DNA from 3 places in the Pseudoduganella sp. GCM10020061 genome. Region 1 is predicted to be linked to each of the others. Evidence: predicted binding sites of a transcription regulator. Region 1 holds the regulator's gene; each other region holds the start of a gene.

What was found. Region 1 encodes sigma-54, which starts transcription at its own class of promoters, with help from an activator protein. Its sites were predicted from a motif close to TGGCANGNAANCTGCTTT; they were not measured.
Region 2: ACFSQR_RS15495 (EDSAP-1 family PEP-CTERM protein) is a predicted target of sigma-54. The motif match lies at 6,657-6,674, and genes of this name have one in related genera.
Region 3: glnA (type I glutamate--ammonia ligase) is a predicted target of sigma-54. The motif match lies at 5,273-5,290, and genes of this name have one in related genera.

What each region holds. Positions count from the first base shown of each region.
Region 1 is NZ_JBHUJS010000001.1:693,431-703,866, reverse strand. It holds gene queF (NADPH-dependent 7-cyano-7-deazaguanine reductase QueF) at 1-44, shown strand, start outside; gene ACFSQR_RS03145 (PTS sugar transporter subunit IIA) at 402-884, shown strand; gene hprK (HPr(Ser) kinase/phosphatase) at 888-1,823, shown strand; gene rapZ (RNase adapter RapZ) at 1,883-2,746, shown strand; gene ACFSQR_RS03130 (enoyl-CoA hydratase/isomerase family protein) at 2,768-3,838, opposite strand; gene hpf (ribosome hibernation-promoting factor, HPF/YfiA family) at 3,957-4,307, opposite strand; gene ACFSQR_RS03120 (RNA polymerase factor sigma-54) at 4,389-5,858, opposite strand; gene lptB (LPS export ABC transporter ATP-binding protein) at 5,871-6,629, opposite strand; gene lptA (lipopolysaccharide transport periplasmic protein LptA) at 6,629-7,228, opposite strand; gene lptC (LPS export ABC transporter periplasmic protein LptC) at 7,247-7,846, opposite strand; gene ACFSQR_RS03100 (KdsC family phosphatase) at 7,849-8,382, opposite strand; gene ACFSQR_RS03095 (SIS domain-containing protein) at 8,382-9,380, opposite strand; gene ACFSQR_RS03090 (cation:proton antiporter) at 9,486-10,436, shown strand, end outside.
Region 2 is NZ_JBHUJS010000011.1:256,394-266,829, reverse strand. It holds gene ACFSQR_RS15520 (MarR family winged helix-turn-helix transcriptional regulator) at 1-338, shown strand, start outside; gene ACFSQR_RS15515 (pyridoxamine 5'-phosphate oxidase family protein) at 404-901, opposite strand; gene prsT (XrtA/PEP-CTERM system TPR-repeat protein PrsT) at 1,070-3,826, shown strand; gene ACFSQR_RS15505 (FAD-binding oxidoreductase) at 3,920-5,545, opposite strand; gene ACFSQR_RS15500 (long-chain N-acyl amino acid synthase) at 5,547-6,284, opposite strand; gene ACFSQR_RS15495 (EDSAP-1 family PEP-CTERM protein) at 6,715-7,635, shown strand; gene ACFSQR_RS15490 (XrtA system polysaccharide chain length determinant) at 7,837-9,366, shown strand; gene ACFSQR_RS15485 (XrtA-associated tyrosine autokinase) at 9,377-10,123, shown strand; gene ACFSQR_RS15480 (glycosyltransferase) at 10,129-10,436, shown strand, end outside.
Region 3 is NZ_JBHUJS010000007.1:27,514-37,949, forward strand. It holds gene ACFSQR_RS12975 (EI24 domain-containing protein) at 1-35, shown strand, start outside; gene ACFSQR_RS12980 (transglycosylase domain-containing protein) at 468-3,551, shown strand; gene ACFSQR_RS12985 (TAXI family TRAP transporter solute-binding subunit) at 3,723-5,114, shown strand; gene glnA (type I glutamate--ammonia ligase) at 5,335-6,753, shown strand; gene ACFSQR_RS12995 (DUF4124 domain-containing protein) at 6,866-7,357, shown strand; gene glnL (nitrogen regulation protein NR(II)) at 7,354-8,433, shown strand; gene ntrC (nitrogen regulation protein NR(I)) at 8,482-9,897, shown strand; gene ACFSQR_RS13010 (carboxypeptidase regulatory-like domain-containing protein) at 10,117-10,436, shown strand, end outside.

The DNA.
Region 1 (10,436 bases):
ACACCGGCCAGCGCCCGCCCAACCTGCGTACCGCCCGGCAATAACAGCCCTATCGGTATCACCTCCGCGCGGGGTCCGGCACCCATTCCCTCGAGGATCAGGCACCTTTTCCCCTGGGGTCTGGCACCACGCCGTTCGGCGCATTTGACAGTATCGGAATACGATACCTCGTGAGGAAGCGTGGAAGTGCGTCACTTAACCGTGCTCGGGCGGGAAACGGGAAATACTGGCAGTGGCAAACAAACGGACCTGCCGGAGAGCTTGGATGTTTGGCATTTCATTGTGGTAACGCAAAACCGCCCACTTACAGATGCTTGCGAAATCGAATTACACGGGTTCAAAACAAGCCTATAATTCTGGCTCGCAAGCCCCCCTTTGTGCTTTGCAGCACCAAATTTGTCATGACGAACCTGAGCAAAATCCTGTCGCCCGAGAACGTGCTTCTCGACCTGGAAGTCTCCAGCAAGAAGCGCGCATTCGAGCAGGCAGGGCTGATTTTTGAGAATAACTGCGGTATCGCGCGTTCGACCGTGTCCGACAACCTGTTCGCGCGCGAGCGCCTCGGTTCGACCGGCCTGGGTCACGGCGTGGCGGTTCCGCACGGCCGCATCAAGGGTTCGAAGAACCTGAAGGCGCCGATCGGCGCATTCGTGCGCCTGGCCGAACCGATTCCGTTCGAGTCGCCCGACGGCGTGCCGGTCAACCTGCTGTTCTTCCTGCTCATTCCGGAGCACGTCACGCAGCAGCACCTCGAGATCCTGTCCGAGATCGCCGAGATGTTCTCGGACGAGTCGGTGCGCCAGGCACTGTCCACCGATCCGGATCCGGCATCGGTCCATGCCCGCATCACCCACTGGCAGCCCAGCCTGCACGCGCTGGGTTAAGCAATGCTCCAGACGCCGCTCACGATCCAACGCCTGTACGACGACAACCGCGAGAGCCTGGAACTCGGGTGGTTTGCAGGCTTTCCGGGCGGCGAGCGCCTGATCTCGGGCGATGTGGCGTCCGCGGCCGACCAGGTCGGCCACCTGAACCTGATCCACCCGGGCCGCATCCAGGTCTTCGGCCACCAGGAACTGACCTATTACCAGCGCCTGAAGTCCGGCTCGCGCAGCCACGTGATCGGCGAGCTGATCGCCGGCGCCCCGCCCGCGCTGATCATCGCGCAGGGCCTCGAGACGCCGCCGGACATCCTCGCCATCTGCGACGAGCAGAATATCCCGCTGTTCTCCACGCCGCTGCCGGCCGCGCAGGTGATCGACTTCCTGCGCGTGTACCTGTCCAAGAAACTCGCGCAGCGCATCATCATGCACGGCGTGTTCATGGACGTGCTGGGCGTGGGCGTGCTCATTACCGGCGACTCGGGCCTGGGCAAGAGCGAACTTGGCCTGGAGCTGATCTCGCGTTCGCACGGCCTGGTTGCCGACGACGCGGTCGAATTCTCGCGCATCGCGCCGAACATGGTGGAGGGCCGCTGCCCGCCACTGCTGCAGAACCTGCTCGAAGTCCGCGGCCTCGGCCTGCTCGACATCAAGGCGATCTTTGGCGAGACCGCGGTGCGCCGCAAGATGCGCCTGAAGCTGATTGTGCATCTCGTGCGCCGCTCGGCGCTGGAAGAGGAAGTCGAGCGCCTGCCATTCAATTTCCCGACCGAAGATGTGCTCGGCCTGCCGATCCGTAAAGTCGTGATCCCGGTTGCTGCCGGCCGCAACATCGCGGTGCTGCTGGAGGCGGCGGTGCGCAACACCATCCTGCAGCTGCGCGGCATCGACACGCTGTCCGAGTTCATGGAGCGCCAGCGCCAGGCCATGAGCGGCGACTGAGCGACGGTCCCGTTGGGACAGTCACCTCCCCTGCTGCGGCTTACGGTATCATCGCGGCTATGCGCATCGTACTCATCACCGGTATCTCAGGCTCCGGCAAATCAGTAGCCCTGAACGTTCTCGAAGACGCAGGGTTCTACTGCGTCGACAACCTTCCCCCTGCCCTGCTGCCCCAGTTGGTCGAGGCCCTGCATGAGCAGGGCGCGGAACGCGCGGCCATTGCCGTCGACGCGCGCAGCGCGGAGTCGCTGGCCGAACTGCCGCTGGTGGTGAAGGCGCTGCGCGAGCAAAGCCACGACGTGAAGGCGATATTCCTGACGGCGAACACGCATTCGCTGGTGGCGCGCTTTTCCGAGACCCGCCGCAGCCATCCGCTGTCGCACGAATTGCGTCCCGGCGAGAACCCTGCCGCGCGCCGCACGCTGATCGAGTGTATCGCCGAAGAGCGCGACCGCCTTGGCGCAATCGAAAAGCTCGGGCTGGTCATCGACACCTCCGAACTGTCGGCCAGCAAGCTGCGCGTGTGGATCAAGGAGCTGGTGGAGCTCGAGCGCGCGCCGCTGACGCTGTTCTTCGAGTCGTTCGCGTTCAAGCTGGGCGTGCCGCTGGATGCGGATTTCGTGTTCGATGTGCGCGCGATCCCGAACCCCTACTACGACCTGGCGCTGCGCCCGCTGACGGGCATGGACGAGCCGGTGATCAAGTTCCTCGAAGCGCAGCCCAACGCGAACGAGATGCTGGAAGATATCCGCAAGTTCATCGAGAAGTGGCTACCCGCGTTCAAGACGGATAACCGCAGCTACCTCACGGTCGCGCTAGGATGCACCGGTGGCCAGCACCGCTCGGTGTACATGGCCGAGCGGCTGGCTAAGCACTTCTCATCGACGGAGCGGGTGCTGCTGCGCCACCGCGAGCAGTCCTGAGGGGGGCGGCCCCCTCCCATCTCAGAGGTGGCGGAGGGGATGGGCCCAGGTAGGCCAGGCGGGCTCGAAGAAGCGATCCACCATCTCGTCGGTCACCGAATCGAGCGACGGCGGATTCCATACCGGCTGGTTGTCCTTGTCGATCACGAGCGCACGCACACCCTCCAGCACTTCGCCATGCTCGAAGTTGCGGCGCACGAGGTTGCGCTCCATGCGCAGGCAGTCGGCCACGTCCAGCGATGCGCCGCGCTTCAGCAGTTCGAAGGTTACGCGCATCATCAATGGCGAACGCTGGCGCATCGCGCCCAGCGCTTTCTGCGCGAACGGGCTGGCATCCTGCTCCAGCGAGTCCATGATGGCCTGCACCGACGCCAGCGAGAAGTGGCGGTCGATGGTGGCGCGCTCCGCCTCCAGCTGCGACGCACCGGCAGCGGCGCCGAACGATGCAATCACCTCGCGCACCCTGCTTCCATCCGCCGCAGCCAGCGCCGCCTTCAGTTCCGCCATGCGCTCGCCTGGCACGAACACGTCCGCCAGGTCCAGGTAGATGGAATCGGCCGCGCCGACGGTAAGTCCCGTCAGGCCAAGGTAGTTGCCCAGCGCGCCCGCCGCACGCGAGAGGAAGTAGCTGCCGCCCACATCCGGGAACAGGCCGATGTTCACCTCCGGCATGGCCATTTTCGTGCGTTCCGTGACGACGCGCACGCGTGCCTGCGGGCCGGCCTGCGCTATGCCCATGCCGCCGCCCATCACCACGCCATCCATCAGTGCGACGTAGGGCTTTTCGTAGTAGTGGATCAGGTGATTCAGCGCGTATTCTTCGGTGAAGAAGTCTTCCAGCAGCGCCGAGCCGCCCATCGGCGTGGCCTTGCCGGCTTCGAAGAAGAAGCGGATGTCGCCGCCCGCGCACAGCGCCTTCTCGCTGCTCGAACCCAGCACCACGGCCTGCACGCCGGGGTCGGCCTGCCACTGCAACAGCACGTCGGTCAGCGCGCGCACCATGTCGAGCGACAGCGAATTGAGGGCCTTGGGGCGGTCGAGCGTGATGAAGCCGATGCCGTTGGAGACGCGGGTCTGGACGTATTCAGTCATGGCGTGTAGTCGAAAAGGAAAGCGCTATTCTAGCGCAGCCCCACATTGAAAAAGGCACCCGGGGGTGCCTTCGGGAGCGCTCACGGCGCCCCATGCGCGGATGTTGTTATTCTGGTTTTCAGGCCGCGGACCTCTCGCCTTCCGGGATGTACTTGATGGACTCGTTATTGTGGTCCTGCACCCGGTCCTTATGCTTCATCACTTGCCTGTCCAGCTTATCCATCAAGGTGTCGATCGCTGCGTACAGGTCCTGCGCCTGGCTTTCCACGTGCACGGTCTTGCCGGACATGCGCAGGTTGACCTCCGCCTTCTGGCGTTTTTCCTTTTCGGTGAGGTTGTCGACGGAGAGGATGACGGCGATGTCGATCACATGATCGAAATGTCTGGTGATTCGCTCGAGCTTGCTTTGAACGTAGTCACGGATGGCGGAAGTTACTTCGAGATGGTGTCCACTGATGGTGAGATTCATACACACTCCTTGAAAGTTCACTTGCTCGTTCGTGCGCCCGGTGCGTAGAGGAACGCCCTGCTTACAGCTGCTACAGAGACTTTACAAAGATTTGCGCAGGCTGACGGGTGGGATCTTGAGTGCTTCGCGGTACTTGGCAACGGTGCGCCGCGCGATGACCATGCCCTGCTCCCCCAGCATCTCCGCAATCTTACTGTCGGATAAAGGATTTTTCGGGTCTTCTGCTCCCGTCAGTTGCACGATCAGAGCACGTATCGCCGTGGAGGAGGCTTCACCGCCTGCCTCGGTGGCGACATGGCTACCGAAGAAATATTTCAACTCAAACATGCCGTGCGGTGTCAGCATGAATTTCTGCGTTGTGACACGAGAAATAGTGCTCTCGTGTAAACCTAGTGTATCAGCTATTTCACGCAACACAAGGGGACGCATGGCGACCGCACCGTGCGAGAAAAAGTTCTTCTGCCGCTCCACGATGGCCTGCGCAACGCGCAGGATCGTATCGAAGCGCTGGCGCATGTTCTTGATCAGCCAGCGCGCCTCCTGGAGCTGCGCACCCATCTGCGCCTCGCCCTTGGCCTGCTTGAGCATGCTCGCGTAGACCTGGTTGATGCGCAGGCGCGGCATGACGTCCGGATTCAGTGTGACCGACCACCCGCCCTTGGCGCGCCGCACGATCACGTCCGGTACGACATAGTCTGACGCATCCGCGGCAAACGCGGCGCCCGGATGAGGATTGCACTGGCGGATGACGGCCTGCGCCTCGCGCAGGTCTTCGTCGTCGCAATCGAGGGCTTTTTTCAGCTTGCCGAAATCGCGCTGCGCGAACCAGGCCAGGTGCTGTTCGACGATCGTCAACGCCATGCGCCGCGTGACCATCGGCACGCGCTCCATGCGGCGGATCTGCAGCGCCAGGCATTCGGACGCACTGCGCGCGCCCACGCCAGGCGGATCGAAACTCTGCAGCAGCGCGAGCGCGGTGCGCAGTTCGCAGATGTCGATGTCCGCTTCCTGCGGGAGGCGCGCATGGATGTCCTCCAGCGCTTCGTCCAGGTAGCCATTGTCGTCGAGCGCATCGACGACCAGCTCCACCAGGACGCGGTCGCGCCCTTCCGGCACCGTCACGCGCGCCTGCTCCAGCAGGTGTTCGCGCAGCGTGGTCGCGCACGCTTCGAGCTGCATGCGTCCGTCGTCGTCCTCGGGGGCCTTGCCGCGCCCCGCGTCGCCCCAGTCGTCGCCGGAACTGTCGCTGTCGGCGGGCGCTTCGTAATCGTCGCCGGCGCCTTCCTGCGAGGCTTCCTGCCGCTCTCCCTGCGGCTCGCTGTTTTCCGTGGCGGTGGACGGCGTGCTGCTGGCAATGGCGCCATCGGCCAGCAGGCGCACCGAATGGTCGAGCGGATCGTCGAGGCGCTCGAGCAGGGGATTGTCGGCCAGCGCCTGCTCGAGCTCCTGGTGCAGCTCGAGCGTGGACAACTGCAGCAGGCGAATGGACTGCTGCAGTTGCGGCGTGAGCGCGAGATGCTGCGAAGTGCGCAGCTGCAGGCTTTGTTTCATGCGGCGGCGAGCTTACATGCGGAAGTGTTCACCCAGGTAGACGCGGCGTACCGACTCGTTCGAGATGATGTCGTCGGGACGACCCGACGCCAATACCGAACCCTGGTTGATGATATACGCCCGGTCGCAGATGCCAAGCGTTTCGCGCACATTGTGGTCGGTGATGAGCACTCCGATGCCGCGCTCCTTGAGGAATCGCACAATTCGTTGAATTTCAATGACCGCAATCGGGTCCACGCCGGCGAACGGCTCGTCCAGCAGCACGAAGCGCGGATTGGTCGCCAGCGCGCGTGCGATTTCGACCCGGCGGCGCTCGCCGCCGGACAGGGACAGCGCCGGATTCTCGCGCAGCTTTTCGATCTGCAATTCCGCCAGCAGGGTGTCGAGCCGCTCGTCGATGGCGTCGCCCTTGAGAGGCTTGCCGTGTTCGTCCTTCTGCAGTTCCAGCACGGCGCGGATGTTCTCCTCCACCGTGAGCTTGCGGAACACCGACGCTTCCTGCGGCAGGTAGGACAGGCCGAGCGTGGCGCGGCGGTGGATCGGCAGGCTGGAGATGTCCACGCCCGCCACTTCGATCGTTCCCGCGTCCGACGGCACCAGGCCGACGATCATGTAGAACGAGGTCGTCTTGCCGGCGCCGTTCGGGCCGAGCAGGCCGACCACTTCGCCGCATTCCACCTGCAGCGACACGTCGTGCACGACCATGCGCTTGCCGTAGGATTTCTGCAGGCCGCGTGCAATCAGGGTGCAGCCGCTGTTTTGTTCATCCATTACTTTTTATCCTGTGCTGCTGGCTGGGCCGGCTGGGCCGCCGGTGCCGGTTGCGCCGGCTGTGCCGCTTGCGTTTTGCGCGGCGCCAGGATCAGCGTTACGCGGCCCTTGCCGGGCTTGTTCTCGCCGCTGGCGTCGTTACGCACTGCGAAGACTTCCTTGCGGCTGTCGTAGGAAATGTATTCGCCATTGACCTCGTCGGTCACGCGCTTGCCGTCCAGCTGCGTAATGTTCGCTTTCGAGAACAGCTTGGCGACTTCGGTACGCTGGTCGTACTCGATGCGTTCGGCGCGGCCCTCGACCCACAGGTCGGCGCCGCCGTCGCGCTTCTGGCGGAAGGTGGCCAGCTTGCCGTTACCGCCGACCAGTGTGGCGATCTGCCAGCCGTCCGGCGTCTCGCGCACGGTCGCGCGTTCCGAGCGCATGACCAGGGTGCCGCGCTGCAGCTCGACGCTGCCGGTCAGCACGTGCGACTGGGTCACGTCGTCGAAGTCCGCCGTCTCGGCCGTGATGGTGGTCGGCTTGTTCGAGTCCGCCTTCTCGGCCCACGCCGCGGTCGCGAAGAGGCAAAGGCTGGCGATGATCAGGTGTCGTTTCATGGGCGAATTCCCGTTCTGTTAGGGTTCATGTGCAGGCAGTTCGATGCGTGCCTTGTTGATCTTGACCTGGCGGGTGGCGTTGTTGGCGCTCATGCCGACTCCGCGCACCACGGTGGCGCCGCTGGTCATCACCACCGGCAGCGCCGTTTGCATCTGGTCCTCGTCCACCAGCACCGTCAGCGCCTCGGTGCGCATCGTCATCGGCTTGGCGGTCGGCGATGCGGCGCGGCGGATGTCCACGTTACCGGACAGTTCCACCGTGTTGTTGACGTGGTCCAGGCGCGCGGTCTTCGAGTTGATGTACATCGGCGGCTTGCCGGGCGCGAAGCTTTGCAGCGCGGGCGACTCCACCGTCGAACTGTCGGTCAGCGGCAGGTGCGTCATGCGCGCGCCCGAGATGATGTAGCGCGGCGTGCCGTCCGGGGACATGCGCACTGCGCTGAAATTCTCGACGATGTAGTCCGGCTCGCCCTTGTGCGCGTCCGACAGCATCTCCATGTCTTGCACGTGCATCAGCTGGACCAGGTAGAAGCTGCCCAGCGCCAGCGCCAGGCACACGCCGAAGATGGCGCCGAAGCGCCACCGGTGTGCTGTCCGTTTCCTGTACTGGCGCGCCATGCTTATGCGAAGTACTGCGCGAGTGCGGATTCGTACGTGCCCTGCGCGCGCATCAGCATGTCGCACACTTCACGCACGGCGCCGCGCCCGCCCGGGTTTTTCGTCACGTAGTGCACGCGCTCCTGCACTTCCGGATGGCCGGTCGGCACGGTCACGGCAAAGCCCACCTGCAGCAGCAGCGGCAGGTCGATCACGTCGTCGCCGATATAGCCGCACTGCTCGCGCGTGGCGCCGGTTTCTTCCAGCAGCTTGGCGAAGGCGATGCGCTTGTCGTGGATGCCCTGGTACACGTGCTTGATGCCCAGGTCGTGCGCGCGCCTGACCACGATCGGCGAGTTGCGCGCGCTGATGATCGCGGTGGCCACGCCGGTCTTGTTCAGCAGCTGGATGCCGAGGCCGTCCAGCACATAGAAGGTCTTGGTGATTTCGCCGTCGGCCGCGTAGGTCAGGCTGCCGTCGGTCAGCACGCCGTCCACGTCGAAGATCATGACCTTGACGTTGGCGGCGCGGTTGGTGGCGTCGGTCGGGCGCACCATCAGATCACCTTGGCGCGGGTGAGGTCGTGGATGTGCAGCGCGCCGACCAGCTTGTCGTCGGCGTCGGTCACCAGCATCTGGTTGATGCGGAATTCTTCCATGATCGCGACGGCATCGACCGCCAGCTGGTCCGGGTGCACGCGGCGCGGATTCGCGTGCATCACGTCGCGGATCATCACCTTGGTAAAGTCCTGGGTGCGCTCCAGCATGCGGCGCAGGTCGCCGTCGGTGAACACGCCGACCGGGCGGCCGTCGCCATCGACGATGGCGGTCATGCCCATGCCCTTCTGCGTGATTTCCATCAGCGCGTCCTGCAGGCGCGCGTCCAGGCCGACCTTCGGCACCGCGTCGCCACTGCGCATCACGTCGCGCACATGGGTCAGCAGGCGGCGGCCCAGCGCACCGCCCGGGTGCGAGCGCGCGAAGTCTTCTTCCTTGAAGCCGCGTGCGTCCAGCAGCGCCACGGCAATCGCGTCGCCCAGCGCCAGCGTCACGGTGGTGCTGGCGGTTGGCGCCAGGTTGAGCGGGCAGGCCTCCTTGGCTACCGAGATGTCCAGGTGGACGTCAGCCAGCTTGCCCAGGCCGGAATTCGGATTGCCGGTCATCGAGATCAGCGGCGCGCCCATGCGCTTGATGATGCCGACGATCGACAGCAGCTCGGCCGCCTCGCCGGAGTACGAGATTGCAATGAAGGCATCGTTTTCGGTGATCATGCCCAGGTCGCCGTGCGCGGCTTCGGCCGGGTGCACGAACATGGCCGGGGTGCCGGTCGAGGCCAGCGTCGCCGCGATCTTGCGCGCGATATGGCCGGACTTGCCGATCCCGGAGATGACCACGCGGCCGCTGCAGCCCAGCAGCAGCTGCACCGCGCGGGCGACGGAATGGTCGGTGTCGAGGCGCGCGTTGAGCGCGGCGATCGCATCGGCTTCGATCGTCAGCGTCTCGCGCGCCAGTTGCATTGCACGCGTTATCGCGCTGTCATCAAAAGCTTTCTGCATTGTTTTTTCATCGGTTACACTCATGGCAGCAGTATAAACGATCTGGCCAAGCAAAAAACTTGCCAGACCCAACAATCCACAAGCACTGCAAGGAACCCCGCTTATATGTTTTCCGGACTAGAACTCACCCTCCTGTTGCTGGGTTGTGCAGTGTTGGGGGTGGTGGCTTTCCGGATGATGCATTTGCCGCCGATGCTCGGCTACCTCGCCGTCGGCGTGCTGCTTGGCCCGCACGCGATGGCGCTGGCCGAAAACAGCGCCATCACCCACATGCTGGGCGAGATGGGCATCGTGTTCCTGATGTTCTCGATCGGCCTTGAATTCTCCATGCCGCAGCTGGTGGCGATGCGGCGCATCGTATTTGGCCTGGGCCTGGCGCAGGTGCTGGTCACCATCGGCGGCACCATGGCGCTGGCCACGCTGATCGCATTCAGCGCGCAGGGCATGTTCAACATCAGCTGGCAGGCGGCGTTCGCACTGGGCGGCGCGGTTTCCATGTCGTCCACCGCGATCGTTTCCAAGATGCTGACCGAGCGCCTGGAGCTGGAAAGCCAGCACGGGCGCCGCATCATCGGCGTCCTGCTGTTCCAGGACCTGGCCGTGGTGCCGCTCCTGATCCTGATTCCGGCACTGGCGCGCGACACCGGCAGCCTGGCGCCGACGCTGGCGTGGGCCGCAGTCAAGGCGGCCGTGGTGCTGCTGCTCCTGTTCTTCATTGGCCACAAGCTGATGCGCCGCTGGTTCACCGTGGTGGTCAAGCGCCAGTCGCAGGAACTGTTCATGCTGAACATCCTGCTGGTGACGCTGGGCGCCGCCTGGATCACGGAGCAGGCCGGCCTGTCGCTCGCGCTGGGCGCGTTCGTGGCCGGCATGCTGATTTCCGAAACGCCGTTCAAGTACCAGGTGGAAGAGGACATCAAGCCGTTCCGCGACGTGCTGCTCGGCCTGTTCTTCATCACGATCGGCATGCTGCTGGACGTGAACCTGGTGATCGCGCACTGGTGGGTGGTGCTTGCGCTGCTGGCCGCGATCGTCTTGGTGAAGTTCGCAATCATC
Region 2 (10,436 bases), on a different contig from region 1:
AGGCCCTGGCCTTCCTGCAGCGCAATCCAGGCTGCACCCAGGCCGATTTTGTCCAGTACATCGGACGCGACAAGGCGCAAGTGGCGCGGCTGGTCAAGCCGCTGATCGAACGCGCACTGGTGGTCTCGCTGCCGGACGAGCAGGACCGCCGCCTCAACCGCCTGTGGCTGACGGAGGCGGGACAGGCGCTGCACCGGCGCGCGGCGAAGATTCGCGCCGGACTGGCCGAGAAGATGTTGGGCGGATTCGATCCGGGCAAGCGGGCGCGGCTGGCGCGCATGCTCGAACGCATGGGGCAGCAGCTTGGAGCGCAAGACGCGGCCATCGAAGAAGGTTGACATCATCAACGATCCGCCTGGCCGCTCTGGCGGGAATCGTTGAGGCTATCAACTATCCCGGAGAGTCAGTTCAGCCGGATGGTGCCGTGCTCGCCCGGCTCCGTCGGCGGCGGATGGCCCGTCACGGCGGCCTTCGCCAGGCGGAACATCTGCACCATCTTGCTGGCATGCGCGTCCCAGTACTCGGCCGTATGTGCATGCACGCGCAACAGCGAGAGGTGCGGGTCGCCCAGCCCCTTCGGGAACCAGGCCTCGAGCATCGGATTCCACAGTTCGCGCATGCGCGCCTGGTCGCGCGACTGCTCCGCATGGCCACTCACGGACACGTAGACACTGTTATCGATGTCGGAATAGCTGACGTTCACATGGTTGTTGGCGCCCACATGCCGCCACACCGCGGTCTGGTCGGACGTGAAGAACCACAGGTAGCCATCGGCGTCGAGGTCCTGGCTGGTCATCGGGTGCGATACCAGGAAACCGTGTTCGTCGATGGTGGTAAACATGGCGATCCGGATGTTCTTGATCCGCGCCGAGAGGTCGGCTTGCTGGCTGGAGGTGCTCATGGTGACGGGCCTTTCATGGGAGTCGGTGCCAGCCGATCCTAGCAAGGGGCGGACAGCGCCTCTGTGCGGCCTCGTACACTGCGCCGCACGGCCTGCCGTTGTCGAATATCAAGAAGCCTCCCCTCCCCTGTCCTTACGCTTTGGTTTCGGCCCCGACAGGAGAATGCCATGTCCCGACTTGCCCGCCTTCCGGCAACCACCATCATCGCTGCGGCGCTCGCCCTGGGCGGGTGCCAGAGTGAACAGGACGTCAACAGCCTGGTGGCGCAAGCCGCCGCCTACCAGAAGAAGGGCGAGCTGAATGCCGCGATCATCCAGCTCAAGAATGCGGTCCAGCTGGACCCGGGCAACGGGGACGTACGCATGCGGCTGGGCAACGTCTACCTGGAACACGGCGATGCGGTATCGGCCGAGAAGGAACTGCGGCGCGCCGCCGACCTGCGCCAGGATGGCGCCACGCTCCAGCTTGCGCGCGCGCTCCTGTTGCAGGGCAAGTTCCAGGAGGTGCTGGACGAGTTCACGCTGCAGGCCGGCCCTGGTGAGAGCCCGGAGGCGCTGGCCCTGCGCGGCAACGCCCTGCTCGGCCTGCAGCGCAACGACGAGGCCAGGAGCATGTTCGAACGCGCCCTCGCGGCCGATTCCGCCCTCCCGGCAGCGGCGCTGGGACTGGCGCGGCTGGAAGTGGCTGCGCAGCGCATGGAAGATGCCCGTGCGCTGCTCGAACGCGCCCTGGCGCAGCACCCCGACGACGTGGAATGCCTGCGCTTCAAGGCCGAGCTGCTGCGGGCCGACAACAAGACCGATGAGGCGATGGCGGTATACCACCACCTGATCAAGGTGCGCCCGGGCTACGGTCCGGCGCGTGTCGACCTGGCCAGCATGCTGGTCGATGCAGGCAAGTTCGACGAGGCGCGCAAGCAACTGCAGATCGCGCGCAAGGGATCCACCGCCACGCTCGGCTTGTTCCACACCCAGGCCCTGCTGGACTACCGCGAAGGCAAGTTCAATGCGGCGCGCGAAGGCCTGCAACAGCTGCTGTCGGTCGCACCCGAGCACTACCCGAGCGTCCTGCTGGCAGGCGCGGTCGAGTACAAGCTGAACGCGATCCAGCCGGCCGAGCTGCATGTGGCCAAGTTCCTGTCCGCCTATCCGCGCGACCTGTTCGCCAACAAGCTGATGGCCAACGTGAAACTGCGCCAGAACCAGCCGGGTCAGGCCCTGGCGCTGGCCGAGGCGCTGGTCGACGAGCATGGCGACGATCCGGAACTGCTGGCGATCGCGGGCGAAGCGGCAATGCGTTCGCGCCAGTTCTCGCGAGCGACCGAATACTTCGAGAAGGCCAGCGCGCTGGCGCCGCGCGCCGGATCGCTGTACACGGCGGCCGCGCTGGTGCACCTGCGCAGCGGCGACACCGCCCGGGCAGCGGAACAGCTGGAACGCAGCGCCAGTTCGGGCGGCGACACCATGCGTACGAAGATGCTTCTGGTCGTGACCTACCTGCGCGGGGGCCAAACGGATAAAGCGCTGGCCACGGTCGGCGAGATGGAAAAACAGGCCAACAGCCCGGCGGTGCAGAACCTCAAGGGCGGCGTGTACCTCGCGCGGCAGGATTTCGTCAAGGCGCGCGACAGCTTCGCCAGCGCACTCAAGCTCGATCCGCTGCACATGCCCGCGCTCGACAACCTGGCCCAGCTCGACCTGCTGGAGAAGCGACCCGAGCAGGCCCGGGCGCGCTACCGCAAGGCGCTGGAAAGCGCCCCGCGCAACGCGCTGCTGATGGAGGCGCTGGCCCGCCTGGAGACGCGGCTGGGCAATGTGGCGGGGGCGACCGGCTGGCTGGAGAAAGCCTACCAGGACAATCCGGACGACCTGCGGCTAGGCTTGCGGCTGGCCGACTACTATACCGGCGCCGGGAACAAGGAGCGCGCGCTGACCCTGGCGCACAAGCTGCAAAGCTCCAACCCCACCCACCCGGACGCACTGAACATGCTGGCACGGACGCAGGCTGCCAGCGGCGACGTACGTGCGGCGGCCGACACCTACGGCAAGCTGGCCGCGACCATGCCGGGCGCGGTGGCGCCGCTGATGAACCAGGCCCGCGCCCAGCTGGCCGCGCAGGACAACGCGGGCGCGCTGGACACCGTGCGCCGCATCATCAAGAGCCGTCCCAACTCCATCGAAGCGCACCGGCTGAACGTGGCGCTCCTGCTGCTCCAGAAGCGCCACGCGGAAGCCCTGCGCGCCGCGCGCGACGTGCAGAAGCAGTTCCCGACCGGGGCCATCGGCTTCCGCCTGGAGGGAGACGTGCTGACCGCGCAAGGCAAGCAGCTCGACGCGCTGCGGCTCTACGAGCGCGCATTCGCGCTGCAGCCGAGCGGCGCCGGCATGGTGCTGCTGCACACTACGCTGTCCGGTATCGGCAAGCAGGCGGAGGCGGACAAGCGCATCGACGAATGGCTGCGCAAGAACGACAAGGACATCCCGACCCGCATGTACCTGGCCGGGCACAAGCTGACCAAGGGCGACTACAAGGCGGCGGCCGCGCCGCTGGAACAGGTGCTGTTACTGGACCCGGACAATGTGGTGGCGCTGAACGACCTGGCATGGGCGCTGCACCACATGGGCGACAAGCGAGCGCTTGGCTATGCGGAACGGGCCTACAAGCTGGCGCCGCGCAGCCCGGTGGTGATGGACACGCTGGGCTGGATCCACGCGGCCGGCGGCGACACGGGCAAGGCCCTGCCGCTGATCCGGCAAGCCAGCCAGCTTGCGCCGGATTCGAACTCCGTGCGCTACCACCTGGGCGTGCTGCTCGGACGCAGCGGCGACAAGGCGGCTGCCCGGCGCGAGCTGGAGCGGGTCGCCGCCGACCGCAGCGATGCCGGCCGCGCAGAGCGTGCCCGCGACGCGCTCCGCTCGCTATAGCGCAGGCATGCGCGCGGAAGGAAGCGTACGAGGGACCGTCCCCGGGTGTTCGATCCCGGGGTGATCGCGGGATCGAGGACTAGTCGCGCGGTTTCAGCGCGCCCGGCCGGGCTCGTAGCGCCCCGGCGCGATGATCCCCAGCGGATCGAGCGCATCCTTGAGCGTCCGGACGGTCTTCCAGTACGTGTCGCCGTGCGGGTCCAGGTCCGCCATCGACTGGTTGCCGACGCGGTAAGGGATGTAGCCCGCCGCCATCAGGATATCGAAGCTGGCCCGGTAGCACGCGCGCGCGCGCGCCACTTCGTCCGGATCGTCCTTGTCGTAGGCGATGGTCAGCACGCCGCCCAGCGCCCGTTCGGTGATCATGCTAAAGGTCGCAAACAGGTCGAATCCATGTTCGGCGAACACCGGCTCCACCATGCCGTACACCTGCAGCATCTCGCTCCCGCGCGCCGGCACGATGGGCGAGACCCACAGCAGCCCGCAATTGTCGACCGCCGGATTGGCGCCGCGCGGGAAGTCCGGCGGCAGACCGCCGCGCCGCCGCCAGTACGCGCCGGCCAGGAAGCGGCCATTGGGTACGCCCCGGTTCATCGCGAACAGCGACTGGCCCAGCGCGACCTGCGCGCGCAGCCTGCGCCCCATCGCGCTGGAACCGAGCAGGCGCGCCACCCGTTCGCCCATCCTCAGTTTGGCTTCGGTGATGAAGACGGGGCGCGCCGGCGTGGGCCGCAAGGCGGCGCGCAACGCGTGGCGTGCCGCCGCCACCTGGCGCGCGCTGCCATATAGCGCGCCGGACACCGTCCAGGCGCCCACGCCGGCCTGGCGCCGCATCTGCTCGCGCACCTGGGGCGGCAGCGCGCTGCTGCCGCCCGCCTGCTCGCGCGGGAACACCGTGCCGCCGGAGAGCACGCGCAAGTCGTTGCCGATGTGGAGGATGCTGCGCAGCGTGCCATCCATGCGCAGCGGCCGCAGCGCGTCGACGACCGGCGCGATATCGTCATGGCGCTCGACCTGCGCCAGGAAGTGGTTGATGGTCTCCGCACGCGGCATCAGCCACAGGCCCAGACGGGTGACGATGCCGAAGTTCGATTGCGTGAACATCCCGTCCAGGAACGGGCCGACGCCATACGGGAACACATGGGTCGCGCGCGCCGACGGATAGTGGCCGAAGCCGGTCTCCAGCACCTCGCCGCTGGCCAGCACGACCTGCATGCCGCTCACGTTCTGCAGGCGGTTGCCGTACGGCGAATGGCCGAAGCCGCGCTCCAGGATATTCCCCACCAGGCTGGTATCCGGACCGGCGCCGGTGCTGTCCATCCACTGCAGGTCGCCTTGCTCGCGCAGGAAGTCGGACAGCTGCTGCTGGGTCACGCCCGGCTCGATCACCGCGTAGCCCAGCTCGGGATCGTAGGCGGCGATCCGGTTCATGCGCGACAGCGACAGGGTGACCTGCCCTTCCAGCACCGGACAGGCGTCGCCATAGCCCCAGTTGCGTCCTGTTGACACGGGATAGAGCGGCACGCGGTGGCGCGCAGCCAGCCGCACCAAAGCGACTACTTCCTCCAGCGACGCCGGGTACACCACCGCCAGCGCGCGCGTGCTGCGCGCGGCGGTGCTGCTGGCGTAGGCCGCCAGGGTGGCCTCGTCGTCGCGCACGTGTGCCGCACCCACGACCTCGCGCATGGCGGACAGCAGCACGCTTGCCTCGGGCGCCATCTCAGCTCCGCCCGGAGATGATGCGGGCGGTGATACCCGGCTCGTCGCGCACGGGGAAGAAATAAGGATAGAAGGAGCGCTCCGTGCCGCTGTTCTCGAACATGCCGCCGAAGCGGCGGATCTGCTCGCGCATGTAGTCGAGTTCCAGCCGCAGCAGGACCGCCGGCGCGCCGACCCGGCTGCAGTCGCGCTGGCCGCCGAAATCGGTGAAACCCAGCATGCGCTTGTAGAACATGACGTGGCGCGGATTGACCTCGATGATGTAGTCGCTGTAGCCGTGGATGTTGTGGGCAAAAATATAGGAAATGTGGATCAGCGAGGCGAATACGCGCTTCGATACGCCCTTGTCGATGGCCAGCCGCGACGGTTCGCACAGGCGCCGGTCCTGCGCACGCAGCTCGTCGATCCGGTCGCGGAAGTTTTCGTCCGCCGGCAGGCCTGCGCTGCCGTCCAGGCACAGGCTCATGGTCCCGACCGTGACGCCGCGCGTCTCGGCGTACAGCAGGATCTTGTTCGGTTCCTGGTGGACCGTGTGCTCGACCGCATAACCTCGCCAGCCGTACATCTTGCGGATCAGCAGGCTGGCCGCTTCGCGCCGGCCTTCCGAGTTTGCCATCCTGATATTGAACACTTGTACGTCCATGGGTTGCGCCTCATCCTGGGGCCGGCCTTCGATGCACATGTCGTGCAATCCTACGGGCGTTTCAAACGACACGATCGGCTCTTCGTCATCAAACATGGTTTTTTTCCGTCCTTTCCGCCACAAATGCTGCCCGCGTTGGCGGCGCGAGCCTGCGTAGCAGTTAAGACAGGGTCAGGAATGGAAAGTTCCGCATCCTGCAGCACAAATGTCGGAAAAATTTTCAACGCCAGGCGCGGGCGATACCTGCGCCCGTGCCTGCTGAGCGGAAGTGCTGAATATTCCAAGCATGTGCCGGCTGCGCCGTGCAGCTGCGGCCGCTCACGCCCGATGTTCCGGACGGGCCAGCACTGCGGCGCCGCCTGCCGCGCCGCTCCAGGTGTCGGAAGAATTGCCAGCGCCTCCCGCCACCGTAGCGAGCGCCAAGCCCGCCCAACGCCAAGTGACTGAATCTGCACGCTTTTCCGGTGCTGGCACGCTTTCTGCTCAACAGTCCCGTGCATCGACTCACACTGACAGGAGAGCCATCATGAAACTTCGCAACACACTGGTTGCCGCCAGCCTCGCGCTGGGCGCCATGGGCAGTGCCTACGCGGACAGCTTTGCATCCGCCATCCTCGACATCAATAACTTCCGCCTGCTGCATTCGTCCGGCGTGCCGTTCTCGACGGCCGACTTCGACACGCTGACCGGCACCAACGACGCCCACGCAACGGCCAGCCTGAACGGCGTTTTCGCCAATGGCGCGCAGTCCTTCGGCATCCTGTCGGGCCTGAACCCCGACGTGCCGCATCAGTGTGTGGGCGTCCCCTGCCCGGCGAAGCCCGAGAACGACTTCACCCCGTTCCCGTTCCCGCCGCCAGCACCAGGCACCTTCGGCTACGCCGACCAGCAACTGACCGGTAGCACGATCACGATCGGCATGGCGCCGGCCGGCGCCCGTGCAACTACCCGTGCGGACGCTTCGCTGCAGGTGGATGGCGTGGCATCGGGTAACTCGGACGTCGGCACCTCGACCACGTTCAGCTTCACGCTGGCCGCGGCCGACACCATGACGTTCTCGTTCGACGGCACCCCGTTCACCCAGGCCTGGGTTGACGCCGCCGCCAGCCCGACCACCAACGCCAATGCGCGCCTGTCGTGGAGCGTCAACATTATCGACACCGCCACCGGCACCACGGTGTTCAGCTACGCACCAGCGGAACTGAACGCGCTGTCGAACGTCAGCCGCACCGACGGCGCTCCGGGCACCTCGACCTACAACCCGGGCACCCTGGCGTTCAGCGCGACCACGCCGCTGCTGTCGGCGGACGTGGTGTACCAGATTACGATCCAGCACAACACGCTGGCCAACGCGCTGCAACAGCGGGTGCCCGAGCCTGCCTCGCTCGCCATCTTCGGTATCGGCCTGCTTGGCATGACCGCCGTGGCACGCCGCCGGAAGTCGTAACCCCTCCTTGTGGGAGCTGCATTTGCCGGCCTTCGGGCCGGTTTTTTTTTGCCTGCAACGAATTGGGGCAGGAAAAACAACGCATTGAACAGTCCGCTTGACTGAACTCAATCCAAGCGACCGCAGCCCAACTGAGGCGCGGATTGCGCGACCTATAATCGAGTGACCCGATAGGCTGAACCTTTCGAAAGGTGCGCGATCATGGAGGAGTTCCTGAACCAGCTGGTGTCCGCGCTCAAGGGCATCTGGAACCACCGCTGGCATGCGCTCGCCGTCACCTGGCTGGTGGCGCTGGCCGGATGGGCGCGGGTCTACACGCTGCCGGACGACTACCAGAGCACCGCGCGCGTGTTCGTCGACACGCAAAGCATCCTCAAGCCGCTGATGCAGGGCATGACGCAGACCCGCAACACCGAGCTCGAAGTCGACATCATGAGCAAGACGCTGATCTCGCGCCCCAATGTCGAACGGGTGATGCGGATGGTCGACCTCGACGTCAAGGTGAAGTCTCCGCGCGAGAAGGAGGAATTGACCAATGAACTGATGCGCGAGATCCGCATTGCAGGGACATCCGCCACCGACATCTATACGATCAGCTACCACAACAAGGATCCCAAGCTGGTGCGCGACGTGGTGCAGTCGCTGCTGGCGATCTTCCTGGAAGGGAGTTTCCGCGGCAACCGCGGCGAGTCCGAGAAGGCGGTCCAGTTCATCGACGACCAGATCAGGAGCTACGAGGCGCGCCTGGTGGAGGCGGAAAATGCGGTCAAGGAGTTCAAGCTGCGCAATACCATGCTGCTGCCGCGCCAGGGCACCGACTACAGCAGCCAGCTGGGCGCGTCCGCCGACGCGCTGGGCACGGCGCGGCTCGAGCTGCAGGAGGCCGAACAGGCGCGCAACGCCATCAAGGCGCAGATCAGCGGCGACGAGCCGGTCCTCGGCCTCGAGGCCAAGCCCGCCGACATCGTCAATCCGGAAATCGACAGCCGCATCGAGGCGCTCAACAAGAACCTCGACCTGCTGCGCATGCAGTATACGGAGGCGCACCCTGACATCGTGGCCGGCAAGCGCCTGATCGCGCAGCTGGAAGCACGCAAGCTGGCCGAGAGCCGCGAGAAAGGCGCCGACGCGGATCCGGGCCGCCACTTCAGCCCCATGCTGCAGCAGCTCAAGGTAGCGCTGACCGAGGCCGACGCCAAGGTCGCCGCGATGCGCGCGCGGGTGCAGGAGTACACCGCGCGGCACGAACGCCTGCTGGCACAGAGCAATGCGATTCCGGAAATCGAGTCGCAGCTGGCGCAGCTGAATCGCGACTACCTGATCAACAAGGACAATTATGAAAAGCTGATCGCCAAGCGCGAGGCGGCCAAGCTGTCGGGGGAGCTGACCAATACCACGGAGATGATGAGCTTCAAGATCATCGACCCGCCCACCCTGCCCCAGGCGCCGGTGGGACCCAACCGCCCCATGCTGTACAGCGCGGTCTTGCTGGCGGCCCTGTTCGGCGGGCCGGCCGCCGGTCTCCTGATCAGCCAGGTACGCCCGACCTTCCTTGGACCGGCCGCGATGCGCCAGGTGACGGGGCTGAACGTGATTGGCACGGTCGCGCTCAACTGGACCGCGCGTGCGCTTGCGCAGCGGCGCCGCGGCCACTACGTGCTCGCCGTCGCCGTCGCCGCCCTGCTCGCGGCCTACGGCGGATTCCTCGCAACCGCACTATCACGACATTAAGGAGGTGGCCGTGGCCATCGTCGAACTGAATACCGCGGAGCGGCGCACCGTCGAGATCAACCTGGCGCGCCTGCACGACATGGGCATGGTGACGCAGGACGGCGGACGCACCAGCGCATCGGAGGACTTCCGCATCATCAAGCGCCCGCTGCTGCGCGCCGCGCTCGGCGAGGACCGCGGCGAGAAGCACTCGAACCTGATCGTGGTGACCAGCGCCCTGCCAGGAGAGGGAAAAACCTACTGCGCGATCAACCTGGCCATGAGCATCGCCATGGAAAAGGATCACACCGTGATGCTGGTCGACGCCGACGTGGCGCGGCCCTCGGTGCTCAAGGTGCTTGGCCTGCCCTCGGCGCCTGGACTGATGGACATCCTGCTGAATGACCGTCTCGCGCTGGCCGACGTCATCCTGCGCACCAACATCCCCTCGCTCTCGCTGCTGCCGGCGGGCCGCAGCAACAAGCATGCGACCGAACTGCTGGCCAGCCAGGCCATGAGCGCGCTGCTGGAAGAGATCTCCAGCCGCTATCCCGACCGGATCGTGGTGTTCGATTCGCCGCCGCTGCTGCTGACCACCGAATCGAGCGTGCTGGCCGGCCAGATGGGACAGGTGGTGATGGTGATCGAATCGGAACGCACCACCCAACGCGCCGTGAAGGACGCGCTGGCGCGCATCGACACCTGCAAGCACATCAGTATCATCTGCAACAAGAACCGCGCCTTCCCCGGCAGCGACTACTACGGCTACTACGAATAGCGGCCATGGATGCCAGCCCCTCGATCGAACGCCAGAAGCTGGTCGTGCACCTGGTGCACCGGCTCGACACCGGCGGCGCCGAAACCGGCCTCGTGAACCTGATCCGGCACATGCCGCCCGGGCGCTATCGCCATGCCATCGTCTGCCTGAAGGACCACTCCGGGCAGGGTGCGCTGTTCCGCCACCGCGACGTGGAAGTGATCACGCTGGCCAAGCGCGAAGGCAAGGACTTCGCGCACTACCTGCGCCTGTTCCGCACTCTGCGGGCGCTGCATCCCGACGTCATCCACACGCGCAACCAGTGCGGCATCGA
Region 3 (10,436 bases), on a different contig from region 1:
CCGAGCTGCGCGCTGCGCGCGGGGAGCAGGCCTGAACAGCCGGGGACGGTACTACCGGTGTGACGCGCGTAGGCACTGTCCTACGAAGCCGTGCGAAAGCACTAACAACTCGTTGTTTTTTTGCGATACCAATCGATCCATCGTGCAATTTTTTGCGCTGCGGATCGTGCCTTCCTTTTGCTTGTGGTGGAATGGTAGGCAAGCGCAGTACATATACAGGCACCCATTTTTTTAACCAATTACAGCAGTAGCACCGATGGCAAAAGCTTGAATCCTCGGATTGCACTCGAACGCTTGGTAACCTAGCCATCATGGAAAGTAACCGCCGCTTCCGCCGGCCCCGCATCGTTGTCCGCACCATGCGCAAATTGCGCGCCCGTGCCGCGTCGCTCAATTATGGACAGCGCAACCCCGATTCCCCGACCGACTCGCCCGCGCGCCCGCGCCACCTGAAGCTGGTGACGGATATGCCGCCTCCACCGCCGCCGCCAACGGGCGACGAGCCGCCGGCCAAGCCGCGCCGTTCGCGCCATGCCCGCAATTTGCTGCTGGTGCTGGTGTCGGCGCTGTCGATCCTGGTGACCTGGTGGGTGATCAACGAAGCGCGCACCTCGTCGGTGCAGGCGCGCTATTTCGCCAACCTGGCCACCCAGCTTACCTACCGCGTGGCGAAAGGGCCGAGCGATTCGATCCGCTATCCGATCAACAGCCCGTACGACACGCGCCTCGGCTACGCCAACCTGCCGTCCTACCTGCAGCGCCTGAACGACCGCAATTTCGAGGTCACCGCGCAGGCCCGCTTCTCGCCCAAGATGGTGGAGCTGGCCGACAAGGGCTTCAATCCGCCGTACGTGGAAAAGATGCGCGCCGGCCTGTCGATCCTGGATTGCCGCGCGCAGCCGCTGTTCGCATCGAGCTTCCCGGAGCGCTACTACCCGGCCTTCGAACAGGCGCCGCCGCTGCTGGTCAAGAGCCTGCTGTTCATCGAGAACCGCGAGCTGCTGGACCAAAAGAACCCCAAGCGTAATCCCGCAGTCGAGTGGGACCGCTTCAGCAAGGCCGTGTTCGACAAGTCGATCAATACGGTGACGTTCCAGGAAAAGCGCGTCGCGGGCGGGTCCACGCTGGCCACGCAGATCGAAAAATACCGCCATTCGCCGGAAGGGCGCACCAGCTCGACCAGCGAGAAGATCCAGCAGATGGTCTCGGCCACGCTGCGCGCCTACAAGGGCGGCGAAGACACCACCGAAGTGCGGCGCCGCATCCTGGTGGATTACCTCAACACCGTGCCGCTGTCGGCCAAGGTCGGCTACGGCGAAGTCAACGGCATCGGCGACGGCATGTGGGTCTGGTACGGCCGCGATTTCGCGCAGGTGAACAAGGCCCTGACGGGCCCGCTCGACACGCCTGAAGACGTATTGATTTTCAAGGAGGCGCTCAGCCTGATGATCGCGCAGCGCCGCCCGAGCCACTACCTTGGAGCGGGCGAAGCCGACCTGGAAGAGCTGACCAACAGCCACCTGCGCGTGCTGGCCGACGCCGGGGTGATCACGCCCAAGCTGCGCGACGCCGCGCTCAAGGTACGCCTGCATCCTGCGCTCGGCAGCGGTGTCGCGCCGCCGGCTCCGAACACCTTCGTCTCGCGCAAGGCCGCCAACGCGGTGCGCGCGCACCTGGCCGGACTGCTGGGCGAATCGCGCCTGTACAACGTGGACCGCCTCGACCTGACGGTGGCCAGCACTCTCGACGCGCAGGCGCAGCAGGCCGTCACCAGTGTGCTGCGTTCGCTGAACACGCAGGAGGCGGCGCAGGCTGCCGGCCTGACCGGCCGCCACATGCTGGGCAACGGCGACCCGGCCAAGGTGGTGTACAGCTTCACGCTGCTGGAGCGCGGCCGCGACGCCAACTACCTGCGCGTCCAGACCGATAATTTCGACCAGCCTCTCGACATCAACGAAGGGGCCAAGCTCGACCTGGGTTCCACCGCCAAGCTGCGCACGCTGGTGACCTACCTCGACATCATCGACCAGCTGCACAAGCGCTACGCGGCGCGTCCGGCGGCCGAGCTGCGCGGCATCGAAGTGGACCGCCACGACCACCTGTCGCGCTGGGCGCTGGACTACCTCGGCGCGATCGAGGACCCGTCGAAGCGCGACCTCAAGGCGATGCTGGAAGCGGCGCTGGAGCGCAAGTACTCGGCCAGCCCGGGCGAGGCGTTCTTCACCGGCGGCGGCCTGCACACCTTCGGTAACTTCAACAAGGATGACAACCGCAAGATCATGACCGTGCGCGAAGCGCTGCGCCAGTCCACCAACCTGGTGTTCGTGCGCCTGATGCGCGACGTGGTGTACTTCTACATGTTCGAGACGCCGGGCTCCACCGCCTCGCTGCTGGAAGCGTCGAACGACCCGCGCCGCAAGGAGTACCTGGCACGCTTCGCCGACAAGGAAGGCAAGGAGTTCCTGACCCGCTTCTACCAGAAATACAAGGGCAAGCCGGCGGCCGAGATCGAGAAGACGCTGCTGGCCAGCTTCCGTCCGACGCCGTCGCGCCTGGCCGCGGTGCACCGCACGGTGTGGCCGGAAGCGACGCTGGCGCAGTTCGGCGCCTTCCTGAACGAGAACGTGGCGACCAACGAGCTGCCTGCCGACCGCATCGAGCGCATGTACACGCAGTACTCGGTGCAGGAGATGTCGCTGGCGGACCGCGGCTACGTGGCCTCGATCCACCCGCTGGAACTGTGGCTGGTGCGCTACCTGCGCGCCCACCAGGGCGCCAAGCTGTCGGAGGTGTTCGCCGCCAGCACCAGGGAGCGCCAGGAAGTCTACGCCTGGCTGTTCAAGACCAGCCGCAAGCACGCGCAGGACCGCCGCATCAAGGGTCTGCTGGAAATGGAAGGCTTCCTGAAGATCCACCGCCAGTGGAAGAAGATGGGCTATCCGTTCGACTCGCTGACGCCGTCGTACGCGACCGCGCTGGGCGCCTCGGCGGACCGCCCGATCGCGCTGGCCGAGCTGATGGGCATCATCGTCAACGAAGGCGTGAAGAAGCCGGTGCGCCGCCTGCAGTCGCTGCACTTCGCCAAGGGCACGCCTTACGAGACCATGGTGCGCAACCGCGAAGGCGCCAAGGGCCAGCAGGTGCTGTCGCCGGCGGTGGCGCGCGTGGTGGCGGACGCCATCCGCGAGGTCGTCTCGGACGGCACCGCGCGCCGCGCCAAGTCCTCGTTCACGCTGGCCGACGGCACCGTCATCGCGCTGGGCGGCAAGACCGGCACCGGCGACCAGCGCTTCGACGTGTACGCGCCGGGCGGGCGCCTGATCGAGTCGCGCTTCGTCAACCGGTCGGCGACCTTCGTCTTCAACATCGGCGAGCGCTTCTTCGGCAGCATGACCGCGTACGTGGCCGGCCCGAGCGCGGCCGACTACGACTTCACCAGCACGCTGCCGGTGCAGCTGCTCACCACGCTGGCGCCGTCGCTGATGCCGATGATCGAAACGCCGCCGCCGGCCGCCCCCGGCCAGCCGCGCCTGGCCCAGTGCGCGAGGTAAGCCACCCCGTCGTCCCCGCGCAGGCGGGGACCCATCCCGGGCCTGCGGGCCGCTAGCGCTCCCCGCTTCGGAACCTGGGCATGGGTCCCCGCCTGCGCGGGGACGACCGCACGCTTGCGCTGGCGGGTTTTTATTGGCATGGTGTCAAGCATGAAAAAACTGCGCCGCACGATGACCAAGATCCGCAAATTCACCCAGTTCTCCCTGCGCGACCTGCTCGCCACCTCCGCGCCGATGCTGGCGCTGGTGGCCGTGCTGTGCTACCTCGCCTACCTGCTGGTCGATCCGACCCCGCCGCGCACCGTCACGCTGTCCACGGGCCAGTTCAACAGCGCCTACGAGGAATTCGCCAGGAAGTACGCCGCCGAACTGGCGCGCGACGGCATCAAGGTCACGCTGCGCCCTTCGCTCGGCTCGGCCGAGAACCTGCAGCGCCTCCTGGACGGCAAGACCGACATCGCCTTCGTGCAAAGCGGTTCGGCGACCGGCAACGAGAAGGCGAAGGAACAGCTGATCTCGATCGGCAGCCTGTTTACCGAACCGGTGTGGCTGTTCCTGCGCGACTCGGCCAAGGTGGACCAGCTCACCGACCTGCGCGGCCTGAAGATCAACCTGGGGCCGGAGGGCACCGGCGTGCCCAAGCTGTTCCGCGAAATCCTCGACAGTAACGGCGTCGAGCCCGGACAGCTCACCATCGGCGCGCTGGAAAACACCCCCGCCACCGTGGAGCTGCTGGAAGGGCGCATCGACGGCCTGGTGTTCTCGTCGGCGCCGGAGTCTCCGCTGATCCAGATGCTGCTGCAAACGCCCGGCATCCGCCTGTTTAATTTTTCCCAGGCCGAGGCGTACACGCGCCGCCTGCCGCACCTGACGCACGTGCTGCTGCCGCGCGGGATCGTCGACCTGGGCCGCGACCTGCCGGCCCAGGACTACCACCTGATCGCGCCGACCGCCACGCTGGTCGCGCGGCGCGACCTGCATCCGGCGCTGGTGCAGCTGTTCGTGCAGGCCGCCAGCGGCATCCACGGCGGCACCGGCTGGTTCCAGCGGCAGGGCGAATTCCCGTCCGAGAAGTTCACCGAAATCCCGGTGGCGCGCGCGGCGTCCAAGTTCTACAAGGACGGGCCGCCGTTCCTGCAGCGCTACATGAGCTTCTGGCTGGCCAACCTGCTCGACCGGATGTGGGTGGTCGTGGTGGCGCTGGCGGCGCTCTGGATTCCGCTGTCGCGCGTGCTGCCGCCGTTGTATGTGTGGCGGGTGCGCTCGCGCGTGTTCCGCTGGTACGGGCAGCTGCGCAAGGTCGAGCAGCAGCTCGACGCGGCGGGGCCAGACGCCGACCGCGCCGAGCTGGCGCGCATCCTGCTGCAGCGCCTGGACCAGATCGAGGAGGGCGCCAACCGGGTCAGCCTGCCGCTGGCGTTTGCCGATGTCCTGTACGGGCTGCGCAGCCACATCAACCTGGTCCGCCAGCGCATCCGCGCCACCGTGCTGCGCAAGGAACACGCCGTTCCCGCGAGCGAGGGGCTCCCCGCCGAACCCAAAGCAGTGCCTGACGCACCGTAGTTCACCTCTGCGGGGATGATCGATGCGCCCCCGAATGGTGCTTGTTTGGTAAAATGCACCGTTTTGGTGCGCGGAAATGAATAAGCTCTGCCGTTTGCGCCCCGCAGGCAAGCATTGTTTGCACCGGAAGCCCGGCAGGCACAGGCTGTTTGCAGAGCTGGCACGGATCCTGCATATTGTTCGGTCATCGTAGGCACCCATTTTTACCAGGAGATATCCAATGGCAGCAAGGACACCCGCAGACGTTCTGCAAATGGTCAAGGACAACGAAGTCAAGTTCGTCGATTTTCGTTTCGCGGACTTCCGCGGCAAAGAGCAGCACGTGACCGTGCCGGTTTCGCACTTCGACCTCGACAAGTTCGAGTCGGGCCATGCCTTCGACGGCTCGTCGATGGCCGGCTGGAAGGGCATCGAAGCGTCCGACATGCTGCTGGTTCCTGATCCGAACACCGCCCAGATCGACCCGTTCATGGAAGAGACCACGCTGTTCATGCAGTGCGACGTGGTGGAGCCGGCCGACGGCAAGGGCTACGACCGCGACCCGCGCTCGATCGCCAAGCGCGCCGAAGCCTACCTCAAGTCCTCCGGACTGGGCGACACCGCCTTCTTCGGCCCTGAGCCCGAGTTCTTCATCTTCGACTCCGTGCGCTGGAAGATCGACATGTCCGGCTGCTTCGTGAAGATCGATTCCGACGAAGCGTCCTGGTCCACCGACAAGGTCATGGAAGGCGGCAATCCCGGCCACCGTCCGACCGTCAAGGGCGGCTACTTCCCGGTCCCGCCGGTCGATTCGTTCCAGGACATGCGCTCGGAAATGTGCCTGATCCTCGAATCGCTGGGCATCCCGGTCGAAGTGCACCACCACGAAGTGGCGGGCGCCGGCCAGAACGAAATCGGCACCAGGTTCTCGACCCTGGTCGAGCGCGCCGACTGGACCCAGAACATGAAGTACGTGATCTGGAACGTCGCGCACAGCTACGGCAAGACCGCCACCTTCATGCCGAAGCCGGTCGTGGGCGACAACGGTTCGGGCATGCACGTGCACCAGTCGATCTGGAAGGACGGCAAGAACCTGTTCGCCGGCGACGGCTACGCGGGCCTGTCCGACACCGCGCTGTTCTACATCGGCGGCATCATCAAGCACGCCAAGGCGCTGAACGCGATCACCAACCCGGGCACCAACTCATACAAGCGCCTGGTGCCTGGCTACGAAGCGCCGGTCAAGCTGGCCTACTCGGCACGCAACCGCTCCGCGTCGATCCGCATCCCGCACGTGGCGAACCCGAAGGGCCGCCGCATCGAGACGCGCTTCCCGGACCCGCTGGCCAACGTGTACCTGTGCTTCGCCGCGCTGCTGATGGCCGGCCTGGACGGCATCCAGAACAAGATCCACCCGGGCGAGGCGGCATCGAAGGACCTGTACCACCTGCCGCCTGAGGAAGACGCGCTGATCCCGACCGTCTGCTCCTCGCTGGAAGAGGCGCTGGACAACCTGAACCGCGACCGCGAGTTCCTGACCCGCGGCGGCGTGTTCACCGACACCATGATCGACGCCTACATCGAGCTGAAGATGCAGGAAGTGCAGCGCATGCGCATGACCACGCACCCGGTCGAATTCGACATGTACTACTCGCTGTAATTGCAACCGGATGTAAAAGGCGCGGGCAGGCGGTAAGCTTGCTCGCGCTTTTTTTCATCCCTGTTGTATAGTCGGGAATTGGTTCATTTTGATGCCCGAAGCAAACATGCGAATGACAAGCAGACAATCGATTGCAGCACTGGCACTGTTCGCCGCAGCGGGCAGCGCATCGGCGAGCCCGATCTACCTGTGCGTGGACGCGCAGGGCCGCAAGGAGCTGACCGATACCAACCGGCGCGGCTGCAAGGCGCTCGACCTGCCCGACTCGATCCCGGCCCCGGCACGCGCGCAGGAGCCGGCGCCGGCACGCACGCGCACCCAGGCCGCGCCGGCGCCGTCGCCGGCCGACTTCCCGCGCGTGGACACCAGCGAGCAGCGCGCCCGCGACGACGACCGCCGCGGCATCCTGAACGAAGAGCTGCGCCTGGAACAGCAGAAGCTCAACGAGCTCAAGGCCGAATACAAGAACGGCGAGCCGGACCGCCTGGGCAACGAGCGCAACTACGCCAAGTACCAGGAGCGCGTGGCCAACCTGCGCGACGCGATCGGCCGCTCGGAGCGCAATATCGAAGCGCTCAAGCGCGAGATCTCCAACATTCGATGACCACCCCGGCCTCCAGCGCGCCGACCAAGCCGGAGGCCGCCACCATCCTCGACCTGCTGGCCACCGGCGTGCTGCTGGTGGATGCAGAGGGCCGGGTCGCCTACGCCAACCCGGCCGCCGAGAACCTGCTCGAGACCTCCAGCCGGGCGCTGCTGCGCCAGCCCCTGTGGTCGCTGTTTACCGATGCCGCCGGCCTGCGCAGGCTGTGCGCGCAGGCGCTCGAGCAGCAGCCCACCGACTTCCGCCAGGACCTCACGCTCGCCCGCCCGGGCCGCGAGCCGCTGCACGTGCACGCGGCGGTCAGCGCGCAAGGCAGCCAGGTGGTGCTGGAACTGCGCGAGAACGTGCACCAGCTCAAGCTCGACCGCGAGGAGCGGCTGCTGGAGCAGGGCCAGGCCAACAAGGAACTGGTGCGCAACCTGGCCCATGAAATCAAGAACCCGCTGGGCGGCATCCGCGGCGCCGCGCAGCTGCTGGAACGCGAGCTGCCCGCGGCAGCCGGCCTGTCCGAATACACCCAGGTGATCATCAAGGAGGCGGACCGGCTGCAAACGCTGGTGGACCGCCTGCTGCTGCCGCACCGCCAGCCGCACATCGTCGGCGACGTCAACATCCACGAAGTGCTGGAGCGGGTGCGCAGCCTGGTGCAGGCCGAGTTCCCGGCGGGCCTCGACGTGGTGCGCGACTACGACGCCTCGCTGCCCGAGTTCAGGGGCGACAAGGCGCAGCTGATCCAGGCGGTGCTGAACATCGTGCGCAATGCCGCGCAGGCGCTGGCGGCGCAAATCGCCGGCGGCGGCGCGCGCATCGTGCTGCGCACCCGCGTGGCGCGCCAGGTCACGCTGGCCAAGGTCCGCTATCCGCTGGCATTAGACTTGCATATCATTGATAACGGACCGGGCATTCCGGACGCGCTGCTGGACCATATCTTCTTCCCGCTGGTGTCGGGCAGGGAAGGGGGCAGCGGGCTGGGCCTGACGCTGGCCCAGACCTTCGTGCACCAGCACCAGGGCGTGATCGAATGCGAGAGCCGGCCGGGCTGCACGGATTTCCGCATCCTGCTGCCGTTACCGTAATGCCGTCATCCCAGCCTTTGCCGGGACGACGGGTGACTGAGCGAACCTATGAAACCAATCTGGATCGTCGACGACGACGCCTCAATCCGCTGGGTGCTGGAAAAAGCGCTGGCCCGCGAAAACTTCCCCACCCGTAGTTTCGGCAACGTGCGCGACGCGCTGGCCGCGCTCGAACAGGAAGCCCCGCAGGTGCTGGTGTCGGACATCCGCATGCCTGGCGAATCGGGCCTGGAACTGCTGCAGGCCGTGAAGGCGCGCCACCCCGGCCTGCCGGTCATCATCATGACCGCCTACTCGGACCTCGATTCGGCCGTGGGCGCCTTCCAGGGCGGCGCCTTCGACTACCTCGCCAAGCCCTTCGACATCGACCAGGCGGTCGGCCTGATCCGGCGCGCGCAGGCCGAGAGCGAGCGCGAGGCCGCGGTCGACAGCGGTCCCGCCGCCGCTCCGGAGATCCTCGGCCAGGCCAAGGCGATGCAGGAAGTGTTCCGCGCCATCGGGCGCCTGTCGCAGTCGAGCGCCACGGTCCTGATCACGGGCGAGTCTGGCACCGGCAAGGAACTGGTGGCGCGCGCCCTGCACAAGCACAGCCCGCGCGCGCAGCAGCCCTTCGTGGCGATCAACACGGCCGCGATCCCGTCCGAACTGCTCGAATCCGAGCTGTTCGGCCACGAGCGCGGTGCCTTCACCGGGGCGCAGGCCATGCGGCGCGGCCGCTTCGAGCAGGCCGAGGGCGGCACCCTGTTCCTCGACGAGATCGGCGACATGCCGCTCGAGCTGCAGACCCGCCTGCTGCGCGTGCTGTCGGACGGCCACTTCTACCGCGTCGGCGGCCACCAGCCGATCCGCGCCGACGTGCGCGTCATCACCGCCACCCACCAGGACCTGGAAGCGCGCGTGCGCGACGGCCGCTTCCGCGAAGATTTATACCACCGCCTGAACGTGATCCGCCTGCGTTTGCCCAGCCTGCGCGAGCGCCGCGAGGACATTCCGCTGCTTGTTCGTCACTTTTTGGCGCGCAGCGCGCAACAGCTCGGCGTGGAGGCCAAGCAGACCAGTCCCGCCGCGCTCGCCTTCCTGCAAGGCTGCGACTTTCCCGGCAACGTGCGCCAGCTGGAAAACCTGTGCAACTGGCTGACCGTGATGGCGCCCGGGCAGGTGGTCGATGTCGGCGACATGCCGCCCGAACTGCTGAAATCGGCCGCGGGCCCCGCCGCGGCAGGCGCGCAGGCGGGCGGCGGCGACTGGGCCGCCCTGCTGGAGCGGGAAGTGGTCTGCATGCTGGACGCCGGCAGGGAAGGGCTGATGGAAGAACTGGCGCGGCGTTTCGAGTCGACCCTGATCCGCGCCGCACTCAAACACACGCATGGCCGGCGCCTGGAAGCGGCGGCGAAACTCGGCATGGGACGTAATACCATTTCCCGCAAAATTTCCGAACTTGGAATTGATGGTTACAGCGACTAAAGGTCATCAATACAACATACTTATGTTCGGTTAAAAATAGCATGTTCCTTCTAGGCTGTTGTTTAACTGCGTATTGATCTATGCGCATTTGACACAAATCTAGTCGATATGTTCCTATGATGAATGGCTGCCCCGGGGGTGGCCAGCACGGCTCACCACGGGCACCTGCCCGGCGGCGCCTGCCTCCCTCCAGGGAGGCTTTTTATTTATAGGAATCACATGTTGAAAAAAACTGTACTTGTACACGCGTTGTCCCTCGCATTCAGCGCGGGCCTCGCCACGGTGGCCGTTTCGACCACCGCGTACGCCCAATCGCAAACGACCGGTGCGGTCAGCGGCCAGGCAGTAGCAGGCTCGGTGATCACGGTAGAAAACAAATCGATCGGCCTGTCGCGTAAAGTGACGGCCGGCGCGGACGGCACCTTCAGCCTGACCCAGCTGCCACCAGGCAGCTACCTGCTGAAGACCACCTACGCCGACGGCAGCAGCGAAGAGCTGGCCGTGACGGTTGTGGCCGGTGAAGGTTCGAGCGCGGCATT